DNA from 3 places in the Pseudomonas sp. HLS-6 genome. Region 2 is predicted to be linked to each of the others. Evidence: predicted binding sites of a transcription regulator. Region 2 holds the regulator's gene; each other region holds the start of a gene.
The links. Region 2 encodes FliA, which starts transcription of late flagellar genes. Its sites were predicted from a motif close to CTAAAGTTTNNNNNNNNNNNGCCGNTAA; they were not measured.
Positions count from the first base shown of each region.

Region 1 (4,913 bases), 860 kb from region 2:
CTATCGCTGATATTCATGGCGACACTCCCGGTGCCGGAACGGGCGGACGTTCGGTTATCGCCGCCCCCTACAATGCTCGCGAAGTGGGCAAGTTGCTCAAACGCCTGCGCAAGACCATGCGCGAAACCTCGTTCATGGGCATGCCGATCATGGTCGGCAAAGACCTCGCGGCCTTCCTGACCCTGACCCGCTCCTGGCGCTCGCTGCTCCACGTGACCAAGCGCTTCAGCCGGCACCTGCTCGACCTGGCGCTCAACGGCAGGGCCATGCACCTGGTCAATGGTGTTGCACTGGTGGCCAGGCTGGCCAAGTCTGCCGAAGACCTCGGCGTACTGCTCTGGGAGTCGGCCCCGGCCAGCGAACTGATTCACGAAAACAACCGGGTGGCTGGCGCCGTCGTGCAAACACGCAACGGCCCCGTTAAGATCCGCGCGCGTCATGCGGTAGTGCTGGCGGCAGGCGGCTTCCCCAACGATATCGAACGTCGCAAGGCGTTGTTCCCGCGTACGCCCACCGGCAACGAACACCTGGCCTTGCCGCCACTGAGCGCCAACGGCGACGGCCTGCGCCTGGGCGAAAGCGTCGGCGGCCGGATGGCTGACGACCTGCTCAGCCCGGTCGCCTGGGCACCGGTCTCCAGGGTGCCATACATGGACGGCACGTTCGGTCACTTCCCGCACATCATCGAACGTGGCAAGCCAGGCATTATCGGTGTACTGGCGAACGGCAAGCGCTTCGTCAACGAAGCCGGCGGTTACTATGACTATGTCAGTGCCATGGTCGCTGCGGCGCCGGGTGAAGAGGTGGCCTCCTGGCTGATCTGCAGCCATGCCTTCCAGCGCCGTTATGGCCTGGGGATTTCCCGCCCGTTCCCACTGCCGGTCGAACCCTTCGTACGCTCCGGCTACCTGAAGAAAGGCGACACCCTTGAAGCGCTGGCCCAGGCTTGCGGTATCGACCCTCAGGGTTTGAGTACGACCGTAGAGCAATACAACCGCCATGCGCGCAACGGCGAAGACCCGTTGTTCGGCCGTGGCTCTACACCCTACAACCGCAAACAAGGGGATGCGTTGCATGGCCCCAATCCTTGCGTCGCGCCGATCGAGAAAGGCCCCTTCTATGCAGTTAAAGTCGAACCGGGCTGCTTCGGCACCTTCGCTGGCCTCAAGACCAACGAGCACGCCCAGGTGCTTGATGAGCAGCGCCAGCCCATTGCCGGGTTGTATGCGGTAGGTACCGACATGGCCAGCATCATGGGCGGCCACTACCCGGCCGGCGGCATCAATCTGGGACCGGCCGCGACCTTTGGTTACATCGCTGGACGCCACATTGCCGGCGCAACAGCCTACGAGTAATTCCACTACAAACCGCAGCCCATAAAGAAGCCCGCCAATTGGCGGGCTTCTTTATGGCGCTACAGGCTTAGAAGTCGAAGAACACCGTCTCGCCTTCACCCTGAATACGGATGTCGAAGCGGTAGGCCAGTTTACCGTCCACTTCACAACGCTTGGCAACCAGGGTCTCGCGACGCTGCGGCTGCTCGATCAGGTTGAGTACCGGGCACTTGGCGTTGGCCTCGGCTTCATCATCGAAGTACAAGCGGGTCTGCAAGTGGATATTGATACCACGGGCAAACAGGCTCACGTTGATGTGCGGCGCCATTGGCACACCGGCGGCATTCAGCGCGACACCCGGCTTGATGGTGTGCAGGTTCCACTCGCCCGCATCAAAGGTCGTGGCTGTGCGACCGAAGCTGTTGAATGGCTTTTCCAGGTTGAAATCTGGCTGATAGTGACCCTCATGGTCAGCCTGCCAGAACTCCAGGAACGAGTCGCGCACCAGATGGCCGTTGCCATCGTATACGTGACCAAACACCAGGATCTGTTGGCCTGGCGCATCGGCACGCGCCATACGGTTCCAGATTTCCTGAGGACGAGTCGGGTTACCGGCGGCCTCCAGTGCCAGGCCGATATGAACGTAAGGACCGGCGGTCTGCGAAGGGGTTTCCGGCAGCAGTTGAGTAGGCATGGCGGGGCTCCTTAGCAGTTTTCAAAGTGCGTCTTGCGCTGGCCGCGCAGCACGATGTCGAAACGATAGGCCAGGCAATCCATCGGGTTCGCGTTGGTCATGTCCAGGCGTGCGATCAGGCTCTGTACCGCTTCAGGATTGGCGATCGACTTGACGATCGGGCACATCGGAATCAGCGGATCACCTTCAAAGTACAACTGGGTAATCAACCGGGTAGCGATCGACGGGCCGCTGATAGAGAAGTGGATATGCGCCGGACGCCAGTCGTTCGGCCCGTTACGCCATGGGTAAGGACCGGGCTTGATCGTGCGGAAACTGTAGTAGCCATCACGGTCGGTCAAGGCTCGACCAACACCGCCGAAGTTAGGGTCCAGAGGCGCCAGGTAACGGTCGTTCTTGTGCCGATAACGGCCACCGGCGTTGGCCTGCCACATCTCCACCAGGGTATGCGGGATCGGCTTGCCGTACTGGTCACACACTCGACCGGAAACGATGATGCGCTCACCAACCGGCAGGCCGCCGTTGTTGAAGTTCAGCAACAGGTCATGGTCATGCTGACCAAACTGCAGGTGAGAGAAGTCTGGACCGGTGCTTTCGCTGATCGACTGAGGAATGCTCACCAGTGCCTGACGCGGCGACCGGGCAACAGAGGTCTTGTAGTCGGGGGTCAGGGCTTTCGGGTGCCAATTGCGATCACGGATAGCGAAGCGACTGTCGTCTGTGGCGGACATGCCGTTCTCCTTGTTATTGGATGTGGAAAAGCCCGGGAGGAGCAGGCGAGCACCCAGTGTCGGCCAAGACGGCTTCGACGGGAACTGAAAAGAACCATGGGAAACATAACCAATTGGTTATGTATAGCGCAGCGCGCTCACGTCGCCTAACCCAAGAATTTTCATAGGCTATGGCGAAAAGGGATACGCACGGCTCCACCGGCCAAGCGCTGGCAGGCTTGATTCAGGAGACGTTGAAGAAGCCCTGAACGGCGCAGAAACATGCGCCAAACACTTTGTTGATCAATTTCGTAGGAATTGCTGAAAAAGCGTTTCAGCTACCCGAACTGCCGCCGATAAAGCCAGCGTATGGATCGCCTGGCACCAAGAAAAACAACCTTCCAGCGATCGGGATCAAGACCGTAAAACGTTCCTGGAGGGATGGTATGAACAGCTGGTTTGCCAATATCAGCGTCAATGTGAAACTCGGCCTGGGCTTCGGCCTGGTGCTGTTACTGACAGGCCTTCTGGCGCTGACAGGCTGGACCAGCCTTGGTGGCCTGATCGACCGTAGCAACTGGATGAGCGACATCACTCAGCTCAACAGCGACCTGACGAACATGCGCATTGCGCGCCTGCAATACATGTTGACCAACGGCGATGACACCAGCGCCGCCAATGTTCAAGCCAAACTCGACACGTTCAGCGCGCAACAGCAGAAACTGCTGAACAGCTTCAAGAGCCCCGAGAACATCAAACTGCTGCAGCAGCAGGCCAAGACCATCAGCGCGTATCAGGTATCACTGAACAAGATGCGCAACGGCTATAGAACCACCCTGGCCGCCCGCGATGCGATGGGTGTAGCCGCCGCCAGCGCCATCGAGTTGATCGAGTCGATCAACCGCGATGTCCTGGCCTTGCCAGAGAGCGACCCTCGTCGTCTTGAGCAATTCCAGGCCATTACGCGGGTCAAGGAACAACTGATGATGGTGCGCCTGGAAGTGCGCAGCTACATTGCCGACCTCAGTACTTCGACCGAGCAGGCAGCGCTGCGACAACTGGATGCAGCCCTGACTGAAGTCCGCCAACTGAACGATCACCTGCCACGCGAAACCACCCGCGCCAAGCAGTTCGAAAGCGCCATCCTCGCCTACCGTGACGCCGTACTCACCTTCAAGAGCGCCATTACCGAGATCGCCGTAGCTCGCCAGGAAATGACCGTACAAGGCGCCGATATCGTCAAATACAGCGATCAGCTCTATAAGATCCAACTGGATCGTCGTGATGACGAAAGCGCCCAGGCGCGTGCACTGCAACTCATCAGCACCCTGCTGGCACTGCTGTTCGGCGTACTGGCCGCGGTTATCATTACCCGCCAGATTACCCGCCCGCTGCAAGACACCCTCAAGGTGGTCGAGAAAATCGCTGCAGGCGACCTGACCCATGAGCTACGCGTGACCCGCCGAGACGAGTTGGGCGTTTTACAGCAAGGCATACAGCGCATGGGCAGCACCCTGCGTGACTTGATCACAGGCATCCGTGACGGCGTCACCCAGATCGCCAGCGCAGCGGAAGAACTCTCGGCGGTCACCGAGGAAACCAATGCCGGAGTCAACAGCCAGAAGGTCGAAACCGATCAGGTGGCAACCGCCATGCATGAAATGGCGACGACAGTGCAGGAGGTGGCGCGCAACGCCGAGTTGGCCTCAGAAGCGGCAACCGATGCTGACGGTCAGGCCCGTGCGGGTGATGAGGTCGTCGCCCAGGCCATTGCCCAAATCGAACGTCTGGCCGAAGAAGTGAAGCGCTCGACCGACGCCATGGGGCACCTGCAACAGGAAAGCCAGAAGATCGGCAGCGTCATGGACGTAATCAAGTCGGTCGCCGAGCAGACCAACCTGCTCGCCCTGAATGCCGCCATCGAAGCGGCCCGCGCAGGCGAAGCCGGTCGTGGTTTTGCCGTGGTCGCTGACGAGGTTCGCGGCCTGGCCCAGCGCACGCAGAAATCCACCGAAGAGATCGAAGAACTGGTAGCAGGCCTGCAAAGCGGTACCCAACAGGTCGCCAATGTCATGCTGAACAGCCGTAACCTGACCGACAGCAGCGTTGAACTGACGCGTAAAGCCGGTGCATCACTGGAGAACATCACCCGCGTGGTGTCGAACATCCAGTCGA
Region 1 covers NZ_CP024478.1:765,397-770,309, reverse strand. The annotation lists gene CS390_RS03370 (FAD-dependent oxidoreductase) at 1-1,355, shown strand, start outside; gene pcaG (protocatechuate 3,4-dioxygenase subunit alpha) at 1,423-2,028, opposite strand; gene pcaH (protocatechuate 3,4-dioxygenase subunit beta) at 2,040-2,759, opposite strand; gene CS390_RS03355 (methyl-accepting chemotaxis protein) at 3,185-4,913, shown strand, end outside.
Region 1: a site for FliA is predicted at 3,071-3,098, ahead of CS390_RS03355 (methyl-accepting chemotaxis protein). Genes of this name have one in related genera too.

Region 2 (4,913 bases):
CGGGCTTGGCCGCAGGTTTGGCCTCAGGCTTGGCTACTGCTGCTTCTGCGACCGAGGCCGTTGCTGCTGCGCCCTCGGCAAATTTACCTTTGCCGTGGATCTGATCGAGCAACGCTTCGAACTCGTGCTCGGAAATATGGTCGCTCGACGCTTCGGTAGCAGCGGGCTCGACAGCCGCGGCCGGCAGTGCATCCACAGCAAAGGTACCCTTGCCATGAAGCTGGTCCAGCAGCGCTTCGAACTCGTCGTCGGTAATTTCGTTGCTGGCTTCAGTGCCTGCCTCGACAACCGCTGCCGACGCAGGCGCAGCAGGTGTGGGAAGGCTGTCGGCAGCAAACTGGCCTTTGCCGTGCAGTTGGTCGAGCAATGACTCAAATTCGGCATCGGTGATTTCATCACCCGCCGCTGCTGCCGGAGCGGCAGGCGCCTCGGCCTCGGCCTTGACGGCGTTGAGCGAGTCGAGCAGTTGCTCGAACTCCGTATCGGTAATGTCGCCAGACGCTTGCTCAGCGGGCGCCTCGGCAACCGGTTCTGGCTCAGGCTCGGGTGCGGCGGCCTGCTGGGCCGAAGCCGGCTCAGCCAGACGTGCCAGCGCAGCCAGCAGCTCTGGCGTGGCCGGCGTCACATCGCTGCGCTCGCGGACCTGGCCGAACATGCTGTTGACCGTGTCCAGGGCTTCCAGGACCACGTCCATCAGCTCGGAGTCAACGCGACGCTCACCCTTGCGCAGAATGTCGAACACGTTCTCGGCAATATGGCAGCACTCCACCAGCTCATTGAGCTGGAGGAAGCCGGCGCCCCCTTTTACAGTGTGAAAGCCGCGAAAGATTGCATTGAGCAGATCCGCATCATCAGGCCGGCTTTCCAGCTCGACCAATTGCTCGGACAGTTGCTCAAGAATTTCGCCGGCTTCTACCAGGAAATCCTGGAGGATTTCTTCATCGGCGCCGAAGCTCATTAAACGTGCTCCCTAAAAACCCAGGCTAGACAACAGATCGTCGACATCGTCCTGACCGGACACGACGTCTTCACGCTTATCGGCATGAATCTGCGGACCTTCACCCCGAGTCGGATGTTTTTCTTGATCTTTTTCAGCACGTAGCTGCTGGTGGTCATGTTCAATACCGGCAAAGCGGTCGACCTGACTGGCCATCAATACGAGCTTGAGCAGATTGCTTTCTACTTCGGTAACCAGTTGCGTGACGCGCTTGATCACCTGGCCGGTCAGGTCTTGGTAGTCCTGAGCCAACAGAATGTCATTGAGATGGCCTGCCACTTCACGGGTGCCTGCCTCGCTGCGCGTCAGAAAACTGTCAACGCGACGCGCCAGCTCGCGAAACTCCGGCGCAGCCACTTCTCGACGCATGAAACGCTGCCAGTCGGCACTCAAGGTACTTGCCTCGGCACTCAATTCTTGAAGCACCGGTGTACTTTGCTCGACCAGGTCCATGGTCCGGTTAGCCGCGCCCTCGGTGAGCTTGACCACATAGGACAAGCGCTCGGTGGCGTCGGTGATCTGCGACACTTCCTCAGCCTGCGGCATCTGCGGGTCAATATGAAAACTGACGATCGCACTATGCAACTCGCGGGTGAGCTTGCCGACTTCCTGATACAGGCCACGATCACGGGTCTGGTTCAGCTGATGGATCAGTTGTACCGCGTCGCCGAATTTACCTCGTTCAAGGCTATCGACAAGCTCGTTGGCATGTTTCTTCAGTGTCGACTCGAAGTCGCCCAACGACGATTGTTTATGCTCCATAAGCGCCCCCGTGGCGTACCTCAGCTATTGACGCGCTCGAAGATCTTCTCGATCTTTTCTTTCAACACCTGAGCCGTGAATGGTTTTACCACGTAACCATTAACGCCAGCCTGAGCCGCCTCAATGATCTGATCACGCTTGGCCTCTGCCGTTACCATCAGCACCGGCAGGTGCTTCAGGCGTTCGTCAGCGCGCACCGTACGCAGCAGGTCGATGCCGGACATGCCAGGCATGTTCCAGTCCGTTACCAGAAAATCAAAGTTACCGCTGTGCAGCATTGGCAGTGCAGTGACGCCGTCGTCCGCTTCCTGGGTATTGGTGAAGCCCAGGTCACGCAACAGGTTCTTGATGATCCGCCGCATCGTCGAAAAATCGTCAACGATGAGGATTTTCATGTTCTTGTCCAATTAGACCTCCAAGCAGTCTTTAACGCGCTCAGCGCTGAACGCGCACTCAATCAAATCCGGCACAACATTTTCACGACTGCATGAAACCCAGCAATCAACGCGCGCGCCATTCTCCCAGCCGCCCACGCAAGCGTGCAGCACACTGGCTGTGCAACTGGCTGACCCGCGACTCACTGACCCCAAGCACCTCGCCGATTTCCTTGAGGTTCAGCTCTTCGTCGTAATACAGCGCCAGCACCAGCCGCTCACGCTCAGGCAAGTTGGCAATCGCATCTGCCAACGCTGCCTGAAAGCGCTCGTCTTCCAGATCGCGCGAAGGCTCGACCTGGGCGCTGGCGCCGTCCTCGTGCAGCCCTTCATGCTCGCCGTCCTGCAACAGGTCGTCGAAGCTGAACAGGCGACTGCCCAAGGTGTCATTCAAAATCCCGTAATAATCATCGAGACTCAATTGAAGTTCGGCAGCAACCTCATGATCTTTAGCGTCACGACCTGTTTTTGCTTCAACAGCGCGAATTGCATCACTGACCATGCGGGTATTGCGATGAACCGAACGCGGCGCCCAATCCCCCTTGCGCACCTCATCCAGCATCGCACCGCGGATGCGAATACCGGCATAGGTCTCAAAACTGGCACCTTTGCTTGAGTCATACTTGTTCGCCACCTCAAGCAAACCGATCATGCCGGCCTGAATCAGGTCTTCAACCTGAACACTGGCGGGCAAACGCGCCAACAGGTGGTAAGCGATGCGCTTGACCAGCGGCGCGTAGCGTTCGACCAACTCATACTGCGCGTCACGCGAAGCCTTGCTGTACATCCGGAAACCGCTGGCACTCATAGAGCAGGCCCCACACTGGTCGGCTGCACCAGACGCTCGACGAAAAACTCCAGATGGCCGCGTGGGTTGGCTGGCAGCGGCCAGCTATCGACCTTCTGGGCGATGGCCTTGAACGCCAACGCGCACTTGGAACGCGGAAAGGCTTCATAGACCGCTCGCTGCTTCTGCACGGCTTTACGCACGCACTCGTCATACGGCACTGCACCGACGTATTGTAGGGCGACATCGAGGAAGCGATCCGTGACCTTGGTCAACTTAGCGAACAGATTGCGCCCTTCCTGAGGGCTTTGCGCCATGTTCGCCAGCACGCGGAAGCGGTTCATGCCGTAATCACGGTTAAGCAGCTTGATCAACGCATAGGCGTCGGTAATCGAGGTGGGCTCGTCACAGACCACCAGCAACACTTCCTGGGCCGCTCGAACGAAGCTGACCACCGAGTCACCAATACCCGCAGCGGTGTCGATCACCAGCACATCGAGGTTGTCGCCGATATCACTGAACGCCTGAATCAGGCCGGCATGCTGAGCGGGCGCCAGGTGAACCATGCTTTGCGTACCCGAAGCGGCTGGCACGATGCGCACACCACCCGGCCCCTGCAGCAGCACGTCGCGCAGCTCGCAGTGCCCTTCGATAACGTCGGCCAGGGTTCGCTTGGGCGTGAGGCCCAGCAACACGTCGACGTTAGCCAGGCCCAGGTCGGCGTCCAACAGCATGACGCGACGGCCGAGCTCGGCCAACGCCAGTGACAAGTTCACTGACACGTTAGTCTTGCCAACGCCACCTTTGCCGCCGGTCACGGCGATCACCTGTACGGGATGCATGCTACCCATGTTTGTTCTTTACCTTGTCTTGCTTAGACCGAGGCCACATGACTGGCTGCACTTTCAAACACCTGAAAAATGCCTGGCAGACCATTGATGTAGATACTTTGCAACGTCTTCACCGACACCTCAGCCAACACGCTTAGGGCCGTGATAGAGATCAGCGAACATATCGGCCATGGCCTCCTCGCTGGGCTCGTCCTGCATTTGCACACTGACCGCGCGGCTGACCAACTGGTGGCGGCGCGGCAAGTGCAAGTCATCCGGAATGCGCGGCCCATCGGTCAGATAGGCCACCGGCAATTCATGACTGATCGCCAGGCTCAACACCTCACCGAGGCTGGCGGTTTCATCAAGTTTAGTCAGGATGCAACCGGCCAGCCCGCAGCGTTTGTAGCTGTGGTAGGCCGCCGTCAGCACCTGTTTCTGGCTGGTCGTCGCCAACACCAGGTAGTTCTTCGCCTGGATACCGCGACCGGCCAGCGTCTCCAACTGCATGCGCAGGGCCGGATCACTGGCCTGCAAACCTGCGGTATCGATCAGTACCACGCGCTTGCGCAGCAAGGGCTCCAACGCCTGCCCCAAGGACTGCCCCGGATCGACATGGGTGACCGAAACATTGAGGATACGCCCGAGCGTCTTCAGTTGTTCCTGGGCACCGATGCGGAAACTGTCCATGCTCACCAGAGCCAGGTTCTGCGCGCCGTACTTGAGCACGTAGCGGGCTGCCAACTTCGCCAGCGTAGTGGTCTTGCCCATACCCGCCGGGCCGACCATGGCGATCACCCCACCCTCTTCGATCGGATCGACTTCCGGCACGCTGATCATCCGCGCCAGGTGGGCCAGCAACATCCGCCAGGCATGGCGTGGCTCTTCAATTTCGGCGGTCAGGTCAAGCAGCTCGCGCGACAGCGGTCCCGACAAGCCAATACGCTGCAGGCGGCGCCAGAGGCTCGCTTGCTGCGGTTTACTGCCTTGCAGTTGAGTCCACGCCAGCGAACCCAGCTGCACTTCCAGCAACTCACGCAAACCAGACAGCTCGTTACGCATCGAGTCAAACAGGCGCTGATCTACCGCAGGCGCTGGCGCGA
Region 2 covers NZ_CP024478.1:1,624,982-1,629,894, reverse strand. The annotation lists gene CS390_RS07535 (chemotaxis protein CheA) at 1-958, opposite strand, end outside; gene CS390_RS07530 (protein phosphatase CheZ) at 971-1,759, opposite strand; gene CS390_RS07525 (chemotaxis response regulator CheY) at 1,780-2,154, opposite strand; gene fliA (RNA polymerase sigma factor FliA) at 2,261-3,001, opposite strand; gene fleN (flagellar synthesis regulator FleN) at 2,998-3,831, opposite strand; gene flhF (flagellar biosynthesis protein FlhF) at 3,952-4,913, opposite strand, start outside.

Region 3 (4,913 bases), 1.0 Mb from region 2:
GTCGAACAGGCAGACCACGCGTTCGTTACGGGCAAACAGCTCCGGTACGTTTTCGGCGGTAGTCTGGTTGACTGAGAACAGGCGACCCGGTACGTAGACCATCTCGCGCAGTGTGCCGGCCAGTGGCATGTGCACGCGGTGGTAGTCCTTCGGCGACAGGTAGATTGTGGCGAACTGGCCCCCCATGAACGGCGCAGCAAGTGCTGGATCGCCGCCCAGTAGTTCCAGGGCGCTGAAGCTGTGGCCTTTGGCCTGGAAAATGCGTCCGTGCTCGATAGGGCCGAGCTGGCTTACAGCGCCGTCGGCTGGGCAGAGAATCGCCCCTGGAGTTGTGTCCAGCGAGCGTGCATCCGGTTTCAGCGCGCGGGTGAAGAAGGCGTTGAAGTGCTCGTAGGCGGTCACGTCTTCGACCAGTGCTTCACTCATGTTGACCTGGTAGCGTTTGGCGAACCATTGGGTGAACGCATTCTTGAACCAGCGCACGCGGCACTCGGCAATACAGCCTGCCAGGCGCGAAAGCAGGTGATGCGGCAGCAGGTACTGGCTGATGATGAACAAGCGGGATTTCATTGGGTTTCCTTAAACTTCTACAGGCGTGTCCGGATGGTTGCCCCATTCGCCCCATGAGCCGGCATACGCCTTGACCCGTGGGTAGCCGAGGGCCTTGGCCACCAGGTAGGTAAAGCCGGAGCGGTGATGTGTCTGGCAGTGGGTAACCACTTCCTTGTCTTTGCTGATGCCCAGTTGCTCGAGGATCTGCGGCATGTCTTTGCGGATACGCAGGGCGTTGTCGGTGTCCATGCCCTTGGTCCACTCGAAATTGACCGCGCCGGGGATATGTCCGCCCTTGGCGGCGAGGACCTTTTCACCGCTGTATTCCAGTTGGCTACGCGCATCCCAGATTGCCAGGTCGGCTGCGCCGAGGCGGCTTTGCAGGTATTCGCGGGTGGCTGTCGGTGCGTCGTTCAGGCGCAGGCTGACCGGGCCGCCTGCGCTGGCCGGCACATCGGTGGACAGGGCCAGGCCTGCCCCATGCCAGGCATGCAGGCCACCATCCAGGTAGTGGTAACGCGTGTGGCCGATTACGTCCAGCAGCCAGATGAAGCGCCCGGCCCAACCGCCACCTTCGTCGTCATACACGACATAGACGGCATTGGGGTTATGCCCGAGCTCGCCGAACAGTTTTTCCAGGTCAGCTTTGGCCGGCAGCAAGCCTGGCGCAGGAGGCTGACCCAATTGCGTGCGCTTGGGATCAACGAAGCGCGCCCCCGGGATATGTCCACTGCCGTAGCGGTTGACGCTGGTCAGGTCGACCAGAATCAGCTCCGGGGCCTCAAGGCGAGCCTGCAGGTCAGCGGGCTCGATCACCAGGGGCAAGCCAGAAAAGTCAGTCATCCAGGGTCTCCACGTCGAAAGAGAGGGGGCGATTGTAGCGCATGGGTCAAGCACTGCGATTGCTGAAGTTGTTCAGGGCGCGTTCGATGCATTGCGCGGTCTTGCCGAAGGCTTGCACGCTGATTTCCGAGAAGGGCGCGCCGCCTTGGTCGGCCACCAGCAGCATGACGACCCGGCCATGGCTCGACAGCGAGCGCAACAGCAGGTGACTGCCCTTGAACAGGCTGCGCAGGCTGGCCGGCAACAGTGCAGAAAACTGCGCGTTGTTTTCCGGGGTCAGGCGCAGTTGGGCTGACTGAGCCAGCAGGCGTTGCAGCACTTTGCTCTGATCGATCTGCAGGTTCAGGCTGGCAGCCTCTTTGGCCAGGCCGGCAATTTGATGAACGCGCAGGTGGGTCAGGTTCTTGTCGGTCATCAGTAGCATCACCCGCTGCATGCCGCAGGCGAGCAGCGCGTCCCGGGCGTGAGTCGTCAGGTGCATGGCGTTGGTGAAGGGGCTGGGTTCGGCCAGCAGTTCGGCGCAGTACTTGCGCCAGGCACCCAGTGCCTCGGTTGACGGCGGCGCCGCTGGCAACAGGCCGCGCGGGATACGGCGTGCCTCCCACGGCCAGATTAATGCTTCCGCCGGGTGGAACAGGTCGGCGTCTGCGTGGCTGCGGGCACTGCTGGCGGCGTGTTGGTGAATCTGCTGCTGTACCGCGTCGATAGGTTCTTGCAAGTACAGGCTGATCAGGTACTCCCAGCGAACGTTGTGCGGGCTGGTCCAGGCCACCTGGGCCGACAGCGCCAAACCATTGGCCAGTAGCACCGTGTTGGCCGGCTGGTTGAACCAGCGTCGCAAACCGGGATCATCGTCCAGTTGCTGTTGTTGATGCAGCGGGTCGTCATCACGCGCAATGTGGGTGACCTTGGCCAGCAGTTCGCGCTCCTCCTGCAGCAAGTGATAGCCCTGAGTGACCCAGTTTGGCAGGCGCCAATGATTGGCCAGGGCCTGGAAGATGGCGAGCAGGCGCACACCGAACAACTCGTGCTCAACGGCTGTTGATGACTCGCTTTTGTGGACAACCCGCACTTCCCATTCTTCAAGCAACTTGGGGTAAGTGATTGCCAGAGGCCAGAGCGGTGACAGAAACAGCAGGCTGCCCCAGTGGATTTCCTGCCACAGTCGCGCCAGTCGATTGGCGAACAGGCCATTGGCTTGCGTGCAGGCATGCTGGCTGACCATCTGCAACTGCCGCAGGGGTTGCGGGATCTGCGCCTGATCCAGGGTGGGCAAGCGCTCAAGCAGTTCTTCGGTGCGCTTGAGGCCCAATCTGTTCAGGGCGATTTCCAGGCTCTCGGCCGGTTCACTCATGCTCGAATGAGTGTGTTGATTAGCCTCGCGAATCACGCTCAGCACCAGCGCTGGGCTGCCCTGCATCAGCTCGGCAATGTCACGTAACGAGCTTCGGTTGTCGCTGATTGCCGCACGAACCCGTGCATGGCTGTCGCGGGGTACCGGAAGGCGAGCGCTGTCTAGAAGCCTGACCCAGGCATCGAGTGTTTTTGGGGTTTTATTTGGCACGATAGTTTCATTAGGCATGCTGTAGGGCGCCTGAACTGGCTTTTCGCCTTGACTGGCTATAGTCTGGCGCAGAAGTGCCGATAAGTAGAAGAAGAGTTTTCGAGCTTCCGCCCCCCCGACCCTGACCACGACAGTAAGTGCTTTAAACTATGGCTAAAATTATCGGCATCATCGTCGTATTCGCGAGTGTGCTTGGCGGATATGTGCTTTCTCACGGCAAAATCGCTGCGTTGATTCAGCCTTTCGAAGTGCTGATCATCGGGGGTGCTGCATTCGGTGCGTTTTTGCAGGCCAACCCTGGCCATATGACCATGCACGTGGTCAAAAAATCGTTGCAGATGTTCAGCACGCGCTTCACGCACACCTTTTATATCGAGGTGTTGGGCCTGGTCTACGAGATCCTCAACAAGAGCCGTCGTGAAGGCATGATGGCGATTGAGGCCGATATCGAAGACGCGGCGGCCAGTCCGATTTTTGCCAAGTACCCGGCTGTGCTCAAGGATGAACGCATGACCGCGTACATCTGCGACTACCTGCGCATCATGTCTACCGGCAACATGGCTCCCCACGAGCTGGAAGGCCTGTTCGACATGGAATTGCTGAGCCTTAAGGAAGAGCTTGAGCATCCGTCGCACGCGGTGACGGGTATTGCCGACGGTATGCCGGGTTTCGGTATCGTGGCTGCCGTACTGGGTATCGTGGTGACCATGGCCTCGCTGGGTGATGGCGATCAGAAATCCATCGGTCTGCACGTGGGCGCGGCGCTGGTCGGTACCTTCTTCGGTATTCTCGCGGCCTATGGTTTCTTCGGTCCACTGGCCAATACGCTGCGTCATGACGCCCGTGAAGAACTCAATGTCTACGAGGCCATCAAGGCTTCGCTGGTCGCCTCGGCGTCGGGCATGCCGCCATCGCTGGCTGTAGAGTTCGGTCGCAAGGTGCTGTTCCCGTCGCATCGTCCGAGCTTCGCTGAGCTGGAACAAGCGGTTCGCGGTCGCTAAGCCATGGAGAACAATCAGCCCATTATCGTCAAGCGCGTCAAACGCTTTGACGCTGGCCATCACGGTGGCGCCTGGAAGATTGCGTTCGCCGACTTCGCGACGGCGATGATGGCGTTCTTTCTGGTGCTCTGGCTGCTGTCGACGGCCACGCCGGAACAGAAGCTTGCCATCGCTGGCTACTTCAAGGACCCGATAGGGTTCTCTGAAAGTGGTACGCCGTACATTATCGACCTAGGCGGTTCGCCTCAGTTGGCCCCTGAAAAGACTATCAACCCTGAGGTGAAGTCCGAGCCGACGCCTGACACCAGCATTCAGCTGGATAAGGACAAGGTCGAAACCATGGCCGAACAGGTTGAGCGTGAGCGTCTGGAGTTGTTGCTGCAGGAGCTGCAAAACAAGGTCGAAGAAAACCCGCAGCTACAGAAGTTCAAGGATCAGATCCTCTTCGAGATTACCCAGGACGGCCTGCGTATCCAGATCATGGATGCGGAAAACCGGCCGATGTTCGATTTGGGCAGTGCGCGCTTGCAGCCCTATTTCGAAGATATCCTGCTGGCCATGGCCGATACCATCAAGGCTGTGCCGAACAAGATCAGCATCAGCGGTCACACGGATGCCAAGCCGTTCGCCGGTATGGGTGATTTCGGTAACTGGGAGCTCTCTGCCAACCGCGCCAACGCCGCTCGGCGTGCGCTGGTGGCGGGTGGTTACCCGGACACCCAGGTCGCTCGGGTAGTGGGCTATGCGTCGTCGTCGCTGTTTGATCGCGCTAACCCGTTCAATCCGGTTAACCGTCGTATCGACATCATCGTGCTGACCAAGAAGGCCCAGCGTGCGATGGAGGGTGAGCAGGCGCCTGCCGCGCCGGATGGCACTCAGCCAGGTGGCGCACCGGCTTCGCCGGGCGGTTCCAGCGGTGCAACTGCGCCAGAGCCCGAGCCCATGCAGCCACG
Region 3 covers NZ_CP024478.1:587,567-592,479, forward strand. The annotation lists gene asd (archaetidylserine decarboxylase) at 1-570, opposite strand, end outside; gene CS390_RS25140 (rhodanese-like domain-containing protein) at 580-1,395, opposite strand; gene CS390_RS02595 (HDOD domain-containing protein) at 1,442-2,977, opposite strand; gene motA (flagellar motor stator protein MotA) at 3,109-3,960, shown strand; gene motB (flagellar motor protein MotB) at 3,964-4,913, shown strand, end outside.
Region 3: a site for FliA is predicted at 3,016-3,043, ahead of motA (flagellar motor stator protein MotA). Genes of this name have one in related genera too.